DNA from 4 places in the Vibrio sp. V31_P5A7T61 genome. Region 1 is predicted to be linked to each of the others. Evidence: predicted binding sites of a transcription regulator. Region 1 holds the regulator's gene; each other region holds the start of a gene.
What was found. The regulator PurR, encoded in region 1, represses purine synthesis genes. The targets are predictions, from matches to a motif close to TNANGNAAACGTTTNCNTNA.
Positions count from the first base shown of each region.

Region 2: folD (bifunctional methylenetetrahydrofolate dehydrogenase/methenyltetrahydrofolate cyclohydrolase FolD) is a predicted target of PurR. The motif match lies at 2,043-2,062, and genes of this name have one in related genera.
Region 3: pckA (phosphoenolpyruvate carboxykinase (ATP)) is a predicted target of PurR. The motif match lies at 2,656-2,675, and genes of this name have one in related genera.
Region 4: glyA (serine hydroxymethyltransferase) is a predicted target of PurR. The motif match lies at 1,932-1,951, and genes of this name have one in related genera.

Region 1 is NZ_WXWI01000025.1:104,123-108,561, forward strand. Features, by position in the region: gene CAG58_RS05390 (alpha/beta fold hydrolase) at 1-789, shown strand, start outside; gene CAG58_RS05395 (TfoX/Sxy family DNA transformation protein) at 1,028-1,618, opposite strand; cyclic di-GMP riboswitch class I at 1,735-1,817, opposite strand; gene purR (HTH-type transcriptional repressor PurR) at 2,023-3,033, opposite strand; gene elyC (envelope biogenesis factor ElyC) at 3,416-4,222, opposite strand; gene cmoM (tRNA uridine 5-oxyacetic acid(34) methyltransferase CmoM) at 4,338-4,439, shown strand, end outside.
Region 2 is NZ_WXWI01000033.1:136,027-140,465, reverse strand. Features, by position in the region: gene CAG58_RS08210 (methyl-accepting chemotaxis protein) at 122-1,678, shown strand; tRNA gene CAG58_RS08205 (tRNA-Arg) at 1,723-1,799, opposite strand; gene folD (bifunctional methylenetetrahydrofolate dehydrogenase/methenyltetrahydrofolate cyclohydrolase FolD) at 2,133-3,005, shown strand; gene CAG58_RS08195 (NupC/NupG family nucleoside CNT transporter) at 3,097-4,299, opposite strand.
Region 3 is NZ_WXWI01000016.1:45,294-49,732, reverse strand. Features, by position in the region: gene CAG58_RS02350 (AsmA family protein) at 1-741, opposite strand, end outside; gene pckA (phosphoenolpyruvate carboxykinase (ATP)) at 850-2,478, opposite strand; gene hslO (Hsp33 family molecular chaperone HslO) at 2,818-3,708, opposite strand; gene hslR (ribosome-associated heat shock protein Hsp15) at 3,728-4,114, opposite strand; gene gspC (type II secretion system protein GspC) at 4,379-4,439, shown strand, end outside.
Region 4 is NZ_WXWI01000033.1:27,940-32,378, reverse strand. Features, by position in the region: gene vexH (vibriobactin export RND transporter permease subunit VexH) at 1-965, shown strand, start outside; gene CAG58_RS07685 (YitT family protein) at 1,057-1,659, opposite strand; gene glyA (serine hydroxymethyltransferase) at 2,037-3,287, shown strand; gene lipA (lipoyl synthase) at 3,400-4,365, opposite strand; gene lipB (lipoyl(octanoyl) transferase LipB) at 4,362-4,439, opposite strand, start outside.

The DNA of each region.
Region 1 (4,439 bases):
CATCCAACCAGCCGAGAATGGGTGGTGTTTGTGCATGGTGCGGGTGGAAGCTCGTCTATTTGGTTTAAGCAGATCAAAGCGTATAAGCAGCATTTTAATCTGCTATTGATTGATTTACGCGGCCATGGAAAATCTCATCGTCTTATCAAAGATCTGATTGCTAATCGATACACCTTTAAGACAGTGACCATTGATGTACTTAAGGTGCTGGATCACTTAAAAATAGCTTCAGCTCATTTTGTCGGGATGTCACTGGGGACCATTATCGTGCGTAATATTGCCGAATTGTCCGCCCAGCGAGTTCGCTCTATGGTATTAGGTGGCGCTGTCACTCGTTTGAATATCCGCTCTCAGCTTTTGGTGAAGTTAGGCCACCTCAGTAAACATCTCATTCCCTATATGTGGTTATATCGACTGTTTGCTTATATTGTCATGCCACAACGCAGTCAGAAAGAGTCTCGTCATCTGTTCGTTCGAGAAGCTAAAAAATTGTGTCAGCAAGAGTTTAAACGCTGGTTTACATTGACTGCGGAAGTCAATCCATTGATGCGTTATTTCAAAGATCGAGAGTTGCCTATTCCCACCTTGTATTTAATGGGGGAGCGCGACTATATGTTTATTCGCCCAGTACGCGAAATGGTCGCCGCGCATCGACAGAGTGAACTGTTGGAACTCCCAAATTGTGGTCATGTTTGTAATGTCGAGCAACCGGAGTTGTTTAACCAACTGTCGATTCAATTTATCCAGCGGCAAAGTACAGCAACGACTTTATCTCATTCAGTGACTTAATCTCAGTGTCAACTGATTGAATGGCACGATTGTTGGGCAGCTATGCTTGTCTTAAGCCAATCATGTTGTTGATTTATATTGATAGAGATTAGAGGAAATGGTTGGCGAGCTGTCAGCTTCAATTGTGCAAACGATATCGAAATGATTAAGGTCAAGGAATCATGATGCTTATTAGGAGGCGTTATGATTGGTAGATATACCCGCTACTGACTCTCAGTGAGCGGGCTAGATATCAAAATTAAAACAGGTTTTTTTTCAATTCTTCACGACGACTTGGAGGGATCACCGACCAATGTTTACCTTCGATTGCCCCTTCTAACGCCCACAATAACTCTAAACTGACATCAGATGAGTGACTTTGTCTGATCGCCTGATAAGCGGCGACAGCACCCGTTTGTTGCAACTGATCAACGGAATGAATGCCTGCTTTTTTGAGCATTCTTTCGGTTGCTAAACGTAGGTTAGGCAGATCTTTAAGACGAGTGGGTTTAGTCTGCTCTTGCTGCTCTCGCTCCGATTTGGCTTGGCGTAAGGCGACGGTTGCTTCCTGCAAAATGGTCGTTGGATCAAGCCAACAGGTATCAGGTAAAGCAAAGTACTTAGTTACCACAGGAAAGCCCCGTTTTTTATAAACGTAGGGCAGATAGCCTCTTTCGGTAAAAACTTTAGCAGATTCATCGTCAGCTCGAAGATGGAGTTGATTGTTGACGACTAAAGCGAACATAGTGTCATCGACAAAAATGCCGAAGCCACCAAACATTGAGCGCGACTTGACCTGGCCAAGCAGTTCGAATAGCCGCATTGAATCTTTTAATACCGGTTTATCCATGCTGTCATTCTCGGTGTATTAAGCAATTCGCCAGCAAAATCAGGTCCGAGAAAATAGCAAAACGTCAAAAAGCATAATAATAGGGGGAGTTGACTGCTTGTTTTAGCTATTTTGTCATCGGCAACCCCGCTACCTACCACTATGGTTTAGGCCGGAGGCTTTGCGTCCCATCTTTTCAAATGGTTTGCCCTGTGCGTGACACGTTTCATTATTGACAAAATAGTATAACTTGGATGTATAAAATAAACAAATCATTGAATAAATATCACACTCAGTGATTGTTTATATGATGTTTGTTTCATTTTGATTTGAATTAGGCAAAGATTGCCCCCCAATCGTGGCGCTAAGGCTACGATTGGGTTTGAAGTCTTTTTTGCTCAATAATGGGTCAATGAAGTGGTTATCTATTTAGCGGTGAGTTTTTTGACTGAGTCACGTTCCACGATTTCAGGGTGCATTTCAAAAATACGTCTTTCGTGTTCTTTATCTTTGATGCGCTCCAACAATATTTCAAACGCATTTTTCCCAACACGGCGTTTAGGTTGATGGACCGTGGTCAGTGGCGGAGAGAAATATTCGGCTAACTCAATATTATCATAACCAATGACTGACATATCGTCTGGCACGCGTATGCCACGTTGCTGTAAACGGCTGATCAGACCTAATGCCATGGTATCATTAAAGCAGAATACCGCGCTCGGGCGTGTATCCATAGCAATGATTTTATCCGCGGCTAGAACGGCAGTATCGCATTCGAAATTGCCTTCTAAAATCCAATCTTCTTTTACCGTTAGGTTGGCTTCTGCCATGGCACGCCGAAAGCCTGCGATACGTTCTTGACAGGCGGCTTTAACAAAGTGACCACTTAGACAAGCAATTTCAGTGTGCCCATTTTCGATCAAATATTTCGTTGCTAGATAACCCCCTTCTTCAGAGTTATCAATGATCTTATCGGCTTGTGATGTTTGCGGGCCCCAATCCATAATAACTTTAGGTATCGAGGGATGACTCTCTAACATCTCAAGTAACTCTTCCGTTAAATCGGAGCACATGACCAACATACCGTCGACCCGCTTTTCAGCAAGCATACGAATATAGTCACGTTGTTTCTCGTAGATACCACCAGTATTGCAGAGGATCAGTGTATAGCCTTGGCGATAGCAATAGCTTTCAACACCATCGATCACTTCAGAAAAGAATAGATTGGTGGATTGAGTCACCAACATACCGATCGTACGCGTGGTGTTACATTTTAAGCTGCGTGCGACGGCGCTTGGTGCATAATTCAGCTGTTTAACCGCGTCCAAGACTTTTTCTTGAGTGGTTTCTGCCACAAAACGTGTTTTATTGATGACATGAGATACGGTTGTTGTCGATACGCCTGCTAGGCGTGCAACGTCTTTAATCGTAGCCATAAAATTATCCTGTCGGTGACTGCTCGGCGTTAGGTAACTAGAGCAGTAGTTATGTCCCGAAAGTGCAATCGCCCTGTTAGGAGATCGTGATAGGAGAGAGGTTTGTTTTAAGCACTGTCGATGCTGCCTTTTTACAACGTCTCATTCTTCGGGTATAGGCTAACGTCAGCCTAAAAGTAATAAAAACACAAAAACCGCTGTTAAATAGCGGCCTATTGGTTACATTTAATCTTGTTAATAACCAGCAAGATTCTAGACTGCAACGCAGTAACTCGCAATCAAATTCGGCCCATAATCCTTCCAATTGATGTTAAATGTGCACAATGTTTATCAAGTTGTGCACCAAACCACTTTTTCGACGATGCCGCTTATAACAAGAATATCAATCACCCTCTACGGCAGGCGATGATTCATTCAATTTGGGTTCATGGCTCACCCAATCGCGCATGGCTTGCCATATTAGCCCCATGGTTTCATACCAATACCGCTCAGTTTGTTCTAAATAGAGCGCTCTCGGGATATATTTATCCCAAGCTTGGCTGATATTCGTTTGGGCAAGATAATTTGTCGGCGCAGGGATAGGCGTTAGCCCTGCAGATTGAAATTCATTCATTGCACGGGGCATGTGGCTGGCCGAGGTGACCAGAACCAGAGTGCGCTGCTGAACAAAAGCGGCCGCTTGTCTTGCTTCTTCCCACGTATCTTGCGCCGTCTCAAGCAAAATAATGTCTGATTTTGCGACACCAAGCGCAAGCGCCACTTTAGCCAGCATGCGTGCATGACTCATTTCACTCCCGCCTGCATAACCCGATAGGATCAGTTTTGCGCCAGGGTACATCCGCATTACTCGAATTCCTTCGCTAAGACGCATTAACGCGGCTCGGGTAAGCTCAGAGGTTGGTGGGATGCTATCATCGACGACATGGCCATTACCTAAAACCATAACATAATCGATAGTACCCTCAATGGGTAAAAAAGCGCTGTACTGACGCTCTAAAGGCATTAATAAGCGACTGGATACTGGTTGAAAAGAAATAACCAATAAACTAGACAAACAAAATAGAACCACTAAGCAGCCAGTCTTTCGCTTTGCGGTAAACATAATCAGCATCAAGCCGATAAAACCAATCATCAGCAGTGCTGGTAATGGCATCAGTAGAGAAGAAACGATTTTTTTCAGCTCAAACATAGATTAAATAGTCCGAAAAAACAGCACTTGATAATAAAATCAGCGAAAGGTCCTTTATTCCTGCCATTCCTATGACAGAATAGCAGCACGATTTATTATCATAACTCAAGCCACTGTGACTGAAGATCGCAATTTCGACGATATTGCCCACAAATTTGCAAAAAATATTTACGGCTCTGACAAAGGCGAGATTCGTCAAGTCATTGTTTGGGATGAT
Region 2 (4,439 bases), on a different contig from region 1:
TCCTATTTTTAAATAAGCAAGTGGATTTACCCTATTACGCCATAGCCGATTATCAAATTTGTATTACTCTTATTAATGGAAAGGATTTGATTCACTGCATCCCCTTGCTTAGGATATCGTTATGCGTAATAACCAACCAACGACCAATAAAGAAAAAACCTTTGACCCAAAAACCAAATTAATTACGGTGACCGACACCCAAGGTATTATTTTGGAATGTAACGATGCCTTCGTCGACATCAGTGGTTTCAGCAAGAACGAGCTGATTGGTCAACCGCATAATATCGTACGCCATCCCGACATGCCCGCTGAAGCATTTGAGGTAATGTGGCAATATCTAAAAGCAGGAAAGCCTTGGATGGGGTTGGTGAAAAACCGTTGTAAGAACGGCGATTTCTATTGGGTAGATGCTTATGCCACTCCAATTACTAAAAATGGAAAAGTCGTGGGTTATGAGTCTGTCCGTTCTTGTCCAGAGAGACAAGCAGTTGCTCGTGCAGAAAAGTTTTATCAACGAATTAAGTCTGGAAAATCAACAAAGTCACTAGCTTTGCTCGCGCACCCTGAATATCTATTGTTAAGTATCGCTTTCTTGTTCGCCATCGTTTTATGGAATATCGGTTACTCTCAACTCTCTGAGCGCTTTTTTCTATTGAGTGTTGTTATCTTCTCGGCTTGGATCTCATACTCACGCAAGAAAATGTTTGCATCACTCAGCGCACTACTGAAAAACTCATTTAGTCACCCGTTAGCGGTCAGCACTTATACAGACGATAGTGGCGATCTAGGAACGATTAAAGTCTCCCTCCACAGTCAAGCCGCTCATCTCAGTACCATTTTGGCGCGAATTGAAAACGCGGCCAGTGACGTTTCATCGGGCATGAAGCGTGGGCAAAGCTTAACTCAAAGCGCTCGTAAAGAAATCATACGCCAGCAAGCCGAAACCGAGACTGTCGCTGCGGCGATGAACCAAATGAGCACTTCAATCAATGATGTTTCCGAGCATGTTAATAATACGGCGGGGCAAGCATCAACAGCCAATACGTTGACTCAAAACGGCGTCACAACGGCCCACATTACTCGAGATTCAATTGAAAAGCTCAAACAAACGGTGCAGCAGATTGGTCACTCTGTTGAAAGTGTTTCTGAGCAGACCACAAAAATTGCTCAAGTCGCCCAAATCATTGAAAATATTGCTGAACAAACAAATCTATTAGCACTTAATGCGGCTATCGAAGCGGCAAGAGCTGGAGAGCAAGGACGAGGTTTTGCTGTCGTCGCTGATGAGGTACGCGTATTAGCGACTCGAACTCAGCAATCAACGCAAGATATCCACAATATTATTTCTGAGCTGACCGGTCGAGCTCAGCAAGCAGTAAACGTATCCAAAGTAGGCGTGCAAAATGCTGAAGAAGGACTAGGATACGTCTTAAAAAGTAGTGAAGTATTGGAAGGTATTTCACAGGCCGTTGAACAGATTGCTGATATGTCAGCACAAATTGCTACTGCGGTTGAGCAGCAAGCTCATGTAGCAGAGGACGTTAATCAACAAATCGTCAATATTTCAAACTTAGCGGCATCCACCCAACGGAGTGCAAATCAGTTGAATGACTGTATTAATGATGTCGATAAGGTCTCGGACGATTTGCATGAACTTGTCCTGCGCTTCAAAAAATAAGCGCCGATCAAAAAGCCCCAGTACAAGTACTGGGGCTTAAAATATGGCACGCCCTACAGGATTCGAACCTGTGACCACCTGCTTAGAAGGCAGGTGCTCTATCCAGCTGAGCTAAGGGCGCGTTACGGGAAAGGATTATACGAGTTCAAGCGCGTAAATCAACGCTTTTGACCGTTATTTTCTATCAAGTGCCTAAATATAAAGCAAAAGTACTATTTTAAAACGGGTTAACGAGTACATAACTCACGATGTCGTCGTCAGCCAACCACATAACGTCTTACTAAAATAGCATGACTCATCACTATTTAGCGGATCATCTTTACCGAATTTGAAACAGAAAAATCCGCACAAACATTAAAAATCAAATAGCAAACGTTTGCTTATGGATATTTTGCTTGTCATCTGCCACAATGCGCGCAAAATTTTGTGCTTTGCAGTGTAAGTAAGGAATGTTATGACGGCTCAATATATTGATGGAAAATTAATCTCGCAAACGGTGCGATCTGAAGTCGCAGCACGAGTAAAAGCCCGCACCGATTTGGGACTACGGGCTCCTGGACTTGCGGTTGTTCTGGTCGGCGAAGATCCGGCTTCGCAAGTCTATGTCGGCAGTAAACGCCGCGCCTGTGAAGAAGTCGGATTTGTCTCGAAATCTTATGATCTACCGGCAACAACGGGCGAAGCGGAGCTCTTAGCATTAATCGATACGTTGAATCAAGACGACACTATTGACGGTATTCTTGTTCAACTTCCTCTACCTGCTGGCATTGATACGACCCAAGTATTAGAGCGAATTGTACCGGATAAAGATGTCGATGGATTTCATCCTTACAATCTCGGTCGCTTAGCTCAGCGTATCCCTAAACTGCGCTCTTGCACCCCTAAGGGGATCATTACCTTATTAGAACGTTACAATATCGAATTGCGGAGTAAACATGCCGTTGTCGTTGGTGCATCGAATATTGTAGGGCGTCCAATGAGTCTGGAATTACTGCTAGCGGGATGCACAACGACAACCTGCCATCGTTTCACTAAAGATCTTGAACACCATGTTCGTCAAGCAGACATTTTAGTCGTCGCGGTCGGTAAGCCTAATTTTATTCCCGGATCTTGGGTGAAAGAAGGAGCTGTAGTGATTGATGTCGGTATCAACCGTCTTGCTTCTGGACAATTGATTGGTGATATCGATTTTGAAGTTGCACGCACACGAGCCAGTTTTATCACTCCGGTTCCTGGTGGGGTTGGCCCGATGACGGTAGCAAGTTTAATTGAAAACACCATGATGGCGTGCGAACAGTTCCATACTCAAGATAAAACGCAACTTTAATCACTCGCATTAATTATCTCTGATTAACAATGAGAAGTAACATGTGAGACAAAAACGGGGCGAGTAATAATCTCTCTCGCCCCGTTTATATTTATAGTGATAAGATCACACCAGCCAATGCAGCGCTCATTAAATTAGCCAAAACGCCAGCCCCAATCGCTCTAAAACCATATTGAGAGATAAAACTGCGCCGCTCTGGTACTAAACTCCCCAAGCCACCGATCAAGACCGCCATCGTCGAAATATTAGCAAAACCACATAAAGCAAACGTTATGATCGCTTGCGAATGTTCACTCAATTGTGATTGTACGTTGATGAATTGAATAAAAGCGACAAACTCATTGATGACGATTTTATTACCAATCAGCGATCCGGCGGTAATCGCCTCATGCCATGGAATGCCCAATAACCATGCTATTGGTGCAAATAAATACCCCAGTATCAGCTCAAAACTTAATGTGATGCCGATCCCGTCCCCTACCCAGCCTAATAGACCATTGAGTAAGGCAATCACGCTAACAAAAGCCAGCAGTGTCGCGCCGACCGCAACCGCAATTCGTAGTCCAGACATCGCCCCATCAGCCATCGCTTCGACGACATTGGTTGCCTTTGGAATATCAATATCGATTTCGGCCTTTTGTTGGTAGGTTTCCGTTTCTGGAAACAACATTTTTGCCATTAGTAAACCAGCCGGTGCAGACATAAACGCGGCGGCAATCAAATAGTTCAAATTGACGCCCAATGACGCATAACCGACCAAGGTGCCTCCGGCAACCGATGCCAAACCACAAGTCATCACCGCAAAAAACTGTGAATCACTCATCTGCTTTAAATAAGGCTTAACCACAAGGGGAGCTTCAATCATACCCACAAAAATATTGGCGGTTGCTGACAGCGATTCTGCTCGGCCAGTACCCAGTAATTTTTGTAGCGCTCCGCCAATCAAATTAATCACTTTCGGCATCAAGCCAATATGGTATAACCCCGAAATTAACGCAGAGAAAAAGATAATGATACCAAGGACATGAATGGCAAATACAAAGCCTACTTTCTCACTGGCTAACCCACCAAAGATAAAGCTGATCCCTTCTTGGCCATAATCGATCAAATGAGCAACGGCGCCTGTCACCCCATTGAGTATATCTTTACCTGCTGGCACGTAGAGCACCAACAGGGCGAAACCTACTTGCAACAAAAAAGCCAAACCGACCGTTCTAAGTCGAATATTTTTTCTATCTGCAGAAAATAGCCAAGCAACGCTTAAAATGGCTATCACACCAAGCAATGAGATCATAAATCCAATCCGAAAAGTTACTAATAATGCAAGGCGAGGCATTCTATAGCGCAAAAGTAGATACGCAAGTAGCAAATGTTAACGGAGTAGATCAAAAATAATCCACGCGATCACTGACTATTTAAGCCATTGAATTTCAA
Region 3 (4,439 bases), on a different contig from region 1:
ATGAAATAGATGCTTTTCAATAAGTTGTCGCCAAGCCAGCGGAGGTAATGGTGAGTTTGGGGTGATATTTAAGCGATTGATGGTGGCATTCACTAATGACCAACCTTGTGGATACTGTTCCGCTTGGCCAGAAAAAAGCGCCTGTCGCCAAGCAAAGGAAAAGCCGTAAATGGTGCTCTGTTGCGCTCGATGATCGGCGTCAATCAATAATTGACTTAACGCTTCACCTTGCCAATAAACCTGTTCCGCAGATAACTGCAGTTTACCGTAAGGTAATGAGTGGGTCGTTGCTGGCCATTGCGGTTGCTCTATTTGACCGCTTAGGCCGCGGATGATCCAATCATGATGTACATAATCAATATTGCGTATCGCTAACTGATGCAGTGCCCACTGCTTAGGCCATTGATAACTCGGTAGTCCAGAAGAGAGATTTGCTCCATCGATTAATAGGCTATCAATTTGCCACTGCCCCTGTTTTCGTAAACGGGGGTTGAGCCAAATATCTACTTGTTGGGCGTGAAAAGGGTTGGATGAGAGATAAAGCGTTGGATTGATGAAACGAAAGTGCAGTGGATAAGTATACTCGAGTTGATGGAAAGTGACGGTTTGTGGCCATAGCTGATTAACGAACCATTGTGCGCAAGGGGTCAGGTAGCGAGTATGCAGTAGAGCGAAGAGCAATAATACACCACTGGTCATGACAAGAAGACTCGCGATACCCAGGGTCAGCAGTTTTTTCATCATTCTCTCATACTGTCATTATGCGAATGCATAGCTTGGCGTATCTTGCGTAGCGGTTCAAGCCAAAAATAGCCCCTCATTGCGAGGGGCTAGTCTAGTTATAATCGCTTAATCAAGCTGTGGGCCTGCACTCACTAATGCTTTGCCTTCCGCGTTGTCTGTATACTTAGCAAAGTTGTTGATAAAGCGAGCCGCAAGATCTTTGGCTTTGCTTTCCCACTGTAATGGATCGACGTAAGTGTCACGAGGGTCCAAAATCGCAGGATCAACCCCAGGTAAAGCGGTCGGGATTTCTAGATTAAAGATGGGAATCGATTTGGTTTGTGCTTGCTCAATCGAACCATCCAGAATCGCATCAATGATTGCACGAGTATCTTTAATTGAGATACGTTTACCAGAACCGTTCCAACCAGTATTGACCAGATAGGCTTCTGCGCCAGCTTGTTCCATACGTTTAACGAGTACTTCGGCGTACTGAGTTGGGTGTAAGGTTAGGAAAGCTGCACCAAAACACGCCGAGAAAGTAGGGGTTGGTTCGGTTATCCCACGTTCGGTACCCGCTAGTTTAGCGGTAAACCCAGATAGGAAGTGATACTTCGTTTGCTCAGGGGTCAGTTTCGATACTGGAGGCAGTACGCCAAAAGCATCGGCGGAAAGGAAGATCACTTTATTGGCATGACCACCTTTAGAGACTGGCTTAACAATATTTTCGATATGGTAAATGGGGTAAGAGACACGAGTATTTTCAGTCTTAGACCCATCATCAAAATCGATCGAGCCATCACCGCGCACAGTGACGTTTTCTAGTAATGCATCACGACGAATCGCATTATAGATGTCGGGCTCAGCTTCTTTGGATAACTTAATGGTTTTAGCGTAGCAGCCACCTTCAAAGTTAAACACGCCGTCATCATCCCAGCCATGTTCATCATCACCGATCAAAGCACGTTTCGGATCGGTAGAGAGCGTGGTTTTGCCAGTGCCGGATAGACCGAAGAAAATCGCCACATCGCCGTCTTTACCCATATTGGCTGAGCAGTGCATTGAGGCTATACCTTGTAATGGAAGGAAGTAGTTCATCATCGCGAACATACCTTTCTTCATCTCACCGCCGTACCAAGTGCCGCCGATCAGCTGCATTTTCTCGGTGAGATTAAATACGGTAAAGTTTTCTGAATTTAATCCCTGTTGTTGCCATTTATCATTGGTGCATTTCGCGCCGTTCATCACCACAAAGTCAGCTTTAAAGGTCGCTAACTCTTCTTCACTTGGGCGAATAAACATATTTTTCACGAAGTGAGCTTGCCAAGCAACTTCAGTAATCACGCGAATATTAAGGCGAGTATCTGGGTTAGCACCACAATAGCCGTCAATAACGAATAGACGTTTGCCTGATAGCTGTTTAGTAACAAGAGATTTTAGGTCATTCCAAACCGCTTGATTGATCGGCTTGTTATCATTTTTGGCGTGCTCTGAAGTCCACCATAAGGTATCGCGGGTAGTATCGTCATTGACAATAAATTTATCTTTTGGTGATCGGCCAGTGAAAATACCCGTATCAACAGCGACGGCTCCCAGCTCTGTCACGATGCCTTTTTCATAGCCAGCCAAATCTGAGCGAGTTTCTTCCGCGAACAACAGCTCGTAACTGGGGTTACGGATCACTTCTGTCGCGTTGGTAATTCCATATTGGGTAAGATCTAATTGTGCAGCCTTGGTATGTTCCATAACGGTCATTAGGTGCTCCTTATAAGGATTTTGTAGGGATTTTATGTAACTTTTTGTAATTGTTATCTGTTTACCATGCTAACAACGGGGTACCGAAAAAACAGGGAGCTAGCTCAAATATTATCCATGCCTTTTCGAAGATTATAAGCAACCCGTCACAGATACTGGCATTACCTATTCTATCGTGTACGCAAACCTTTGCGCTAGCGTAAATGATTAATATTCAAAAGAAAATAAGTATGCTGTACGGTATGGTTTTTACTTGATTTATAGGCGGTTTGCGCACAAAAAAAGCCAGCAAAATGCTGGCTGTAAGGTGATTTTATCGTGCTTGTTGAGCGATGAAAATTAATGCACCGTTGGATTGTTGGGGGCGCTCTGAGCAAAGAGTTCACTTACTTGGGCGCTATCAAAAGAGTAAGTCGTTCCACAATAATCACAGTGCAAGGAGACTTGACCCTCTTCGGCGAGAATACTGTTTACTTCGTCTTGGGCGATAGTGATGATCGCGGCGGCACTGCGTTCTCGAGAGCAGCCACAAACAAACTCAACGACTTGTGGTGTAAAGAGTTGCACCTTTTCTTGGTTATAAAGGCGATAGAGAAGCTCCGTCGCTTCTAGACCAAATAACTCACTATCTTTAACAGTATTCGTCAACTGTTCTAGATGCTCAAAGTCCTCTTCAGAACCGGTACCATCAGGCATCACTTGTAACAACATGCCTGCGGCATGAGGTTTGCTATCATGTTCACCAGTGCGGATCCATAAGCGTGTTTTTAATTGCTCTGAGCGCAAGAAATAACCTTCGAGCACTTGTGCTAGGTTATCTCCTTCAAGCCCGACGACACCTTGGTAACGCTCACCTTTTTTAGGTTCAATAGTGATGACTAAATAGCCGTTACCGACTAATTGATGCAGAGTGGCATCCGGGGCAATGTGCCCATCCCAGCGAGCGACACCGCGCATCTTTTGTTGATTATCGCCATTGATCACGACTAATGAAACGGGACCATCACCTTGCAGTTGCATGGTGATCGACCCTTCAAACTTTAACGTCGCCGTTAGTAAGCTGGTGGCGACCAATAGCTCACCGAGTAAGTGTTGAATTGGTACGGGGTAATCTTTACTGGTGATTATTCGTTGGTAAACATCATTGAGTTGTACCAATTCACCACGCACCGATAAGTCTTCAAACAGATAGCGATGTAATAGATTGTTGGGGGTTACTTGTGTTGTCATAGTGAATGATCCGACTAATTTATTGATGTTTGAATTTGAGAAGATCACGGCGCTGTTTCTTATCTGGACGCCGTTCTGGACTTGGGTTGTGAGCATTGAGCTTACGAAGCAACGCTTGGCGTTCTCGTTTGACGATACTCTCTGCAGTTTCGCTATACAAAGCCTGTGCTTCGGCCGCGCCACGTCGTTGCTGAGCAATCTGTTCAATGACAACGGTTTTTTCTTCATTACCTTGACGTAAGGTAATCATCGCACCGATTTCCACCGCTTTACTGGGTTTACTCCGCTGACCATTATAGTGAACTTTGCCCCCTTCAACCATCTCTCGGGCTAATGCACGTGTTTTATAAAATCGAGCGGCCCAAAGCCATTTATCCAAGCGAACTGCTTGTTCAGGGGAACTCATGATTATTGGTGGCCTCTAAGGTAGTCACGCTGTCTGCGGTTTCGCGCTACGCCTTTGGTGTTTATCTTGTAAAGATAGCACAGCTTTCGGAGTGGATTTATCAACAAACTATGGAGACAAGCTCCCAGATTTTCAAGCGAAGCGGTAAATAATCATCATAAAATAACGTCGTCAGTCGCACCGATTATCGAGCTGATGTATATTAACTGACTCAATAACTAGTGAACGCTTTGGATGATGAATCAGCAAGGATTGAAATAATCAATGGAATTTAATCAACAGACTTTTAGCGAGCGCATGGCGCAGGTTCTTCGTTGGCAGAATC
Region 4 (4,439 bases), on a different contig from region 1:
CTGAACTCGGTATCAGTGTACAAGAGATTTCTAATACCCTAGAAGTGATGCTTGGTGGACAAAAGGTCACAACCTTTGTCGAGCGAGGAGAAGAATACGATGTGTATTTACGTGGTGACGAAAATCGCTTCAATAACGCTTCAGATTTGAGTCAGATCTACTTGCGAACAGCATCAGGGGAGTTAGTGACCTTAGACACTTTGACCCATATTGAAGAGGTTGCATCCTCGATTCGTTTAGCGCGTTACAATAAGCAAAAAGCGATCACTATGACGGCTAACCTTGCCGAGGGGTATACCTTAGGCCAAGCGCTCGACTTTTTGGATAAGACAGCTCAAGAGATATTACCGAGTGATATCACCGTCAGCTACTCGGGGGAATCAAAAGATTTTCGAGAAAATCAATCCAGCGTTGCGATTGTCTTTGCATTAGCTTTGCTAGTCGCCTATTTGGTCTTGGCGGCGCAATTTGAAAGCTTTATCAATCCGTTAGTGGTGATGTTCACTGTGCCTATGGGCGTGTTCGGTGGATTTGTCGGGCTATTTGTCATGGAGCAGGGGATGAACATTTATAGCCAAATTGGGATGATCATGCTGATCGGTATGGTGACGAAAAATGGTATTCTGATTGTTGAATTTGCCAACCAGCTGCGCGATCGAGGCTATGAATTCGAGAAAGCCATCATTGATGCTGCTGCGCGACGTCTACGGCCGATTCTGATGACGGCGTTTACCACTCTGGCTGGAGCGATACCACTGATTTTATCGACAGGAGCGGGCTATGAAAGTCGAGTTTCGGTCGGGACCGTGATTTTCTTTGGGATGGCGTTTGCGTCATTGGTGACATTATTTGTTATTCCAGCGATGTATCGACTGATTTCACAAACGACGCGTTCACCGGGCCACGTGGCTGCTGAATTGGATAAAGCGATCAGTCATGATGTGAAATCACGTGCAACCCATTAATCAATAATGAGCGCTGTTTTGATTAGCGTATAAAGAAAAACGCCTTAAACCGATGTCGGCTTAAGGCGTTTTTCATGACTAGCACTTAGATTTAAGGTTGATAAGTAACGTTATAGCGAGTGGGTTTGTGATTCATACTCAGTACTAGATTCAAGATAATCGCCCCAAAAATGGATAACAACATTGTACTGGGGCTAATAAAGAACAAAGAAGCACTCAGTATTAATCCGTCGATCACCATCTGTACATGACCCGCAGGTATTGCATGCCTATCTTGTATCGCTAAACAGAGGACATTAAAACCGCCTAAACTCGCGCGATGACGAAAAAGAATCAGCATGCCGAGGCCCATTAATAGTCCGCCCGCCAGCGCACAGTAAAATGGATTTATCTCACTAAGGGTAATGAACATGGCCAAATGATCAGTAAAAACCGAGACTAATGCCCCGCATAAGGCGCTATTGATAGCAAATCGACCACCGAAACGACGCCAAGCTAATAAATAAAATGGACTATTAGCTATAAAATACAGCCAGCCAAATGACCAAGGCAAAAAGTGGGTCATCAGCAGTGCCAATCCAGCGGTTCCGCCAGTCAGTAGTTCTCCAGCTTGGAGAAAAAAGACGCCTTGCGCTACTAAGAACGTTCCAGTCAGCATGGCGATTATATCTTCTTTGTGGGTGTGTTTATCCATTGCTACAGCTCAAAAGATCAATCGGATTAGAGGGAATAGTTGCGCGCTATAGTAATGAAAAGTCGCGATTTCCGGTAGCATACTAGGTGAAATTAAGGTAGATCTATGTCATTGGCGTTTTACAGGCTGTAAAGCGTAACATTGACACTTAAGCGATAGGTTCACGTTAAGCGGACTATTATCGTTAGTCATGATGAAAAAACTGCATGATATTTTATGTAATTTACACTTTATGAGACACGTTAAATTAGGTAGAATGCGCGCCATTAGGGTGACGAAAACGTTTGCGTTGGGTCATTGTGTGGTTTTTATGCCCAAAAGATACTAAGTCGTTTGGGGATAGCTAATTTCAGATAAATCTGAGTCAGGAGATACAGATGCTTAAGCGTGATATGAATATCGCTGATTACGATGCGGAGTTATTCGCAGCAATCCAAGAAGAAACGCTTCGTCAAGAAGAACACATCGAGCTTATCGCTTCAGAAAACTACACTAGCCCACGGGTTATGGAAGCACAAGGCTCTCAGCTCACCAACAAATACGCTGAAGGTTACCCAGGCAAACGTTATTACGGCGGTTGTGAATACGTTGATAAAGCTGAAGCATTAGCGATTGATCGCGCTTGTCAGCTATTTGGTTGTGAGTACGCTAACGTTCAGCCACACTCTGGTTCTCAGGCTAACAGTGCCGTTTATATGGCGTTGCTTAACCCAGGCGATACTGTATTAGGCATGAGTCTGGCTCATGGTGGTCATTTAACTCATGGCTCTCCAGTTAACTTTTCTGGTAAGCACTACAATATTATCCCATACGGTATTGATGAAAGCGGTAAGATCAATTACGAAGAGATGGAAGCACTGGCTCTTGAGCACAAGCCAAAGATGATCATTGGTGGTTTCTCTGCTTATTCGCAAATCGTTGATTGGAAACGGATGCGCGAAATTGCCGATAAAGTTGACGCTTACTTTTTTGTCGATATGGCACACGTCGCTGGTTTGATTGCTGCTGGGGTTTATCCAACGCCGCTCCCTTATGCGCATGTAGTGACCACGACGACCCATAAAACGTTAGCCGGCCCTCGTGGTGGTTTGATTTTGTCCAATGCGGGCGAAGAGATGTATAAAAAGCTTAACTCGGCCGTTTTCCCGGGTGGGCAAGGTGGTCCATTAATGCATGTTATTGCGGCTAAAGCGGTAGCATTTAAAGAAGCAATGGAGCCTGAGTTTAAAGAGTACCAAGCACGCGTAGTAAAAAATGCCAAAGCGATGGTGGCTCAATTCCAAGAGCGCGGTTACAAGATTGTTTCTAACAGCACCGAGAATCACCTATTCTTAGTCGATTTGATCGATAAAGGCATTACTGGTAAAGAAGCCGATGCCGCACTGGGGGCTGCGAATATCACCGTGAACAAAAACTCGGTACCCAACGATCCGCGTAGCCCATTTGTAACCTCGGGTATCCGTATTGGAACGCCAGCGATCACACGTCGTGGATTCACTGAGCAAGATGCACAAGATTTGGCAAACTGGATGTGTGACGTATTAGATAACGCTAACGATCAAGCGGTTATCGAAGCGACTAAACAGAAAGTGTTAGCGATTTGTCAACGCTTACCGGTTTACGCTTAATACTTTGTCATAGTAGATAAAATGGCCCGCTAAGCGGGCCATTTTTGTAACGTGATAACCATCAATCAGCAATATTGATTGATAGGCTGATAACCGTATAGATTTGATAGGGTTATTTGACTTCTAATCCCTTCGCTTGCAAATCCGCATGATAAGATGAGCGAACAAAAGGTCCACACGCAGCATGGGTAAAGCCAAGCTCAAGAGCGATCTCTTTTAGTTCATCAAATTCTTCAGGTGGCACGTAGCGCTCAACGGGTAGATGGTGACGACTTGGTGCCAAATACTGACCTAATGTTAGCATCGTCACGCCATGCTCTCGTAAATCTTTTAAGACTTGGATGATCTCTTCTTTAGTTTCACCTAAGCCCATCATGATCCCTGATTTTGTTGGTACATCAGGATGCTGCTCTTTAAACTTACGCAGCAATTCTAAAGACCATTTATAGTTTGCCCCAGGGCGCGCTTTACGGTACAGGCGTGGAGCCGTTTCTAGGTTATGGTTAAGCACATCTGGCGGATTGTCTTTGAGTTTTTCTAGCGCAATGTCCATGCGACCACGAAAATCAGGGACTAAGGTTTCGATACGGATCCCCGGATTGAGCGCGCGAATTTCGCGGTTGCAGTCTGCAAAATGTTCAGCGCCACCATCGCGTAAGTCATCACGGTCGACGGAAGTGATCACGACATACTTGAGCTTCATATCACGAATGGTTTCAGCGAGTTTTTTCGGCTCAGCGGCATCAACGGCATTCGGGCGTCCATGGGCTACATCACAAAATGGACAACGTCGAGTACAGATAGCACCAAGGATCATAAACGTAGCGGTGCCATGATTAAAGCACTCCGCCAAGTTAGGGCAAGACGCTTCTTCACAGACAGAGTGAAGATTATTTTTACGCATCGCGGCTTTAATTTCTTGTATACGCTGGCTATCGGCAGGGAGTTTTATTTTCATCCACGATGGCTTACGTAGCACTTCTTTTTGCTCAACCGGCATGTTTTTCACCGGAATCAGTGCCATTTTATCGGCGTCACGGTATTTAACGCCTTTTTCCATTTGAATTGGTTTGCTCATGCTATTTTACCTATAAAAGGTGCTTCTGTGCTGAATTCGACTTGTTGATAACCGAATAAACGGACAAGCTCTTG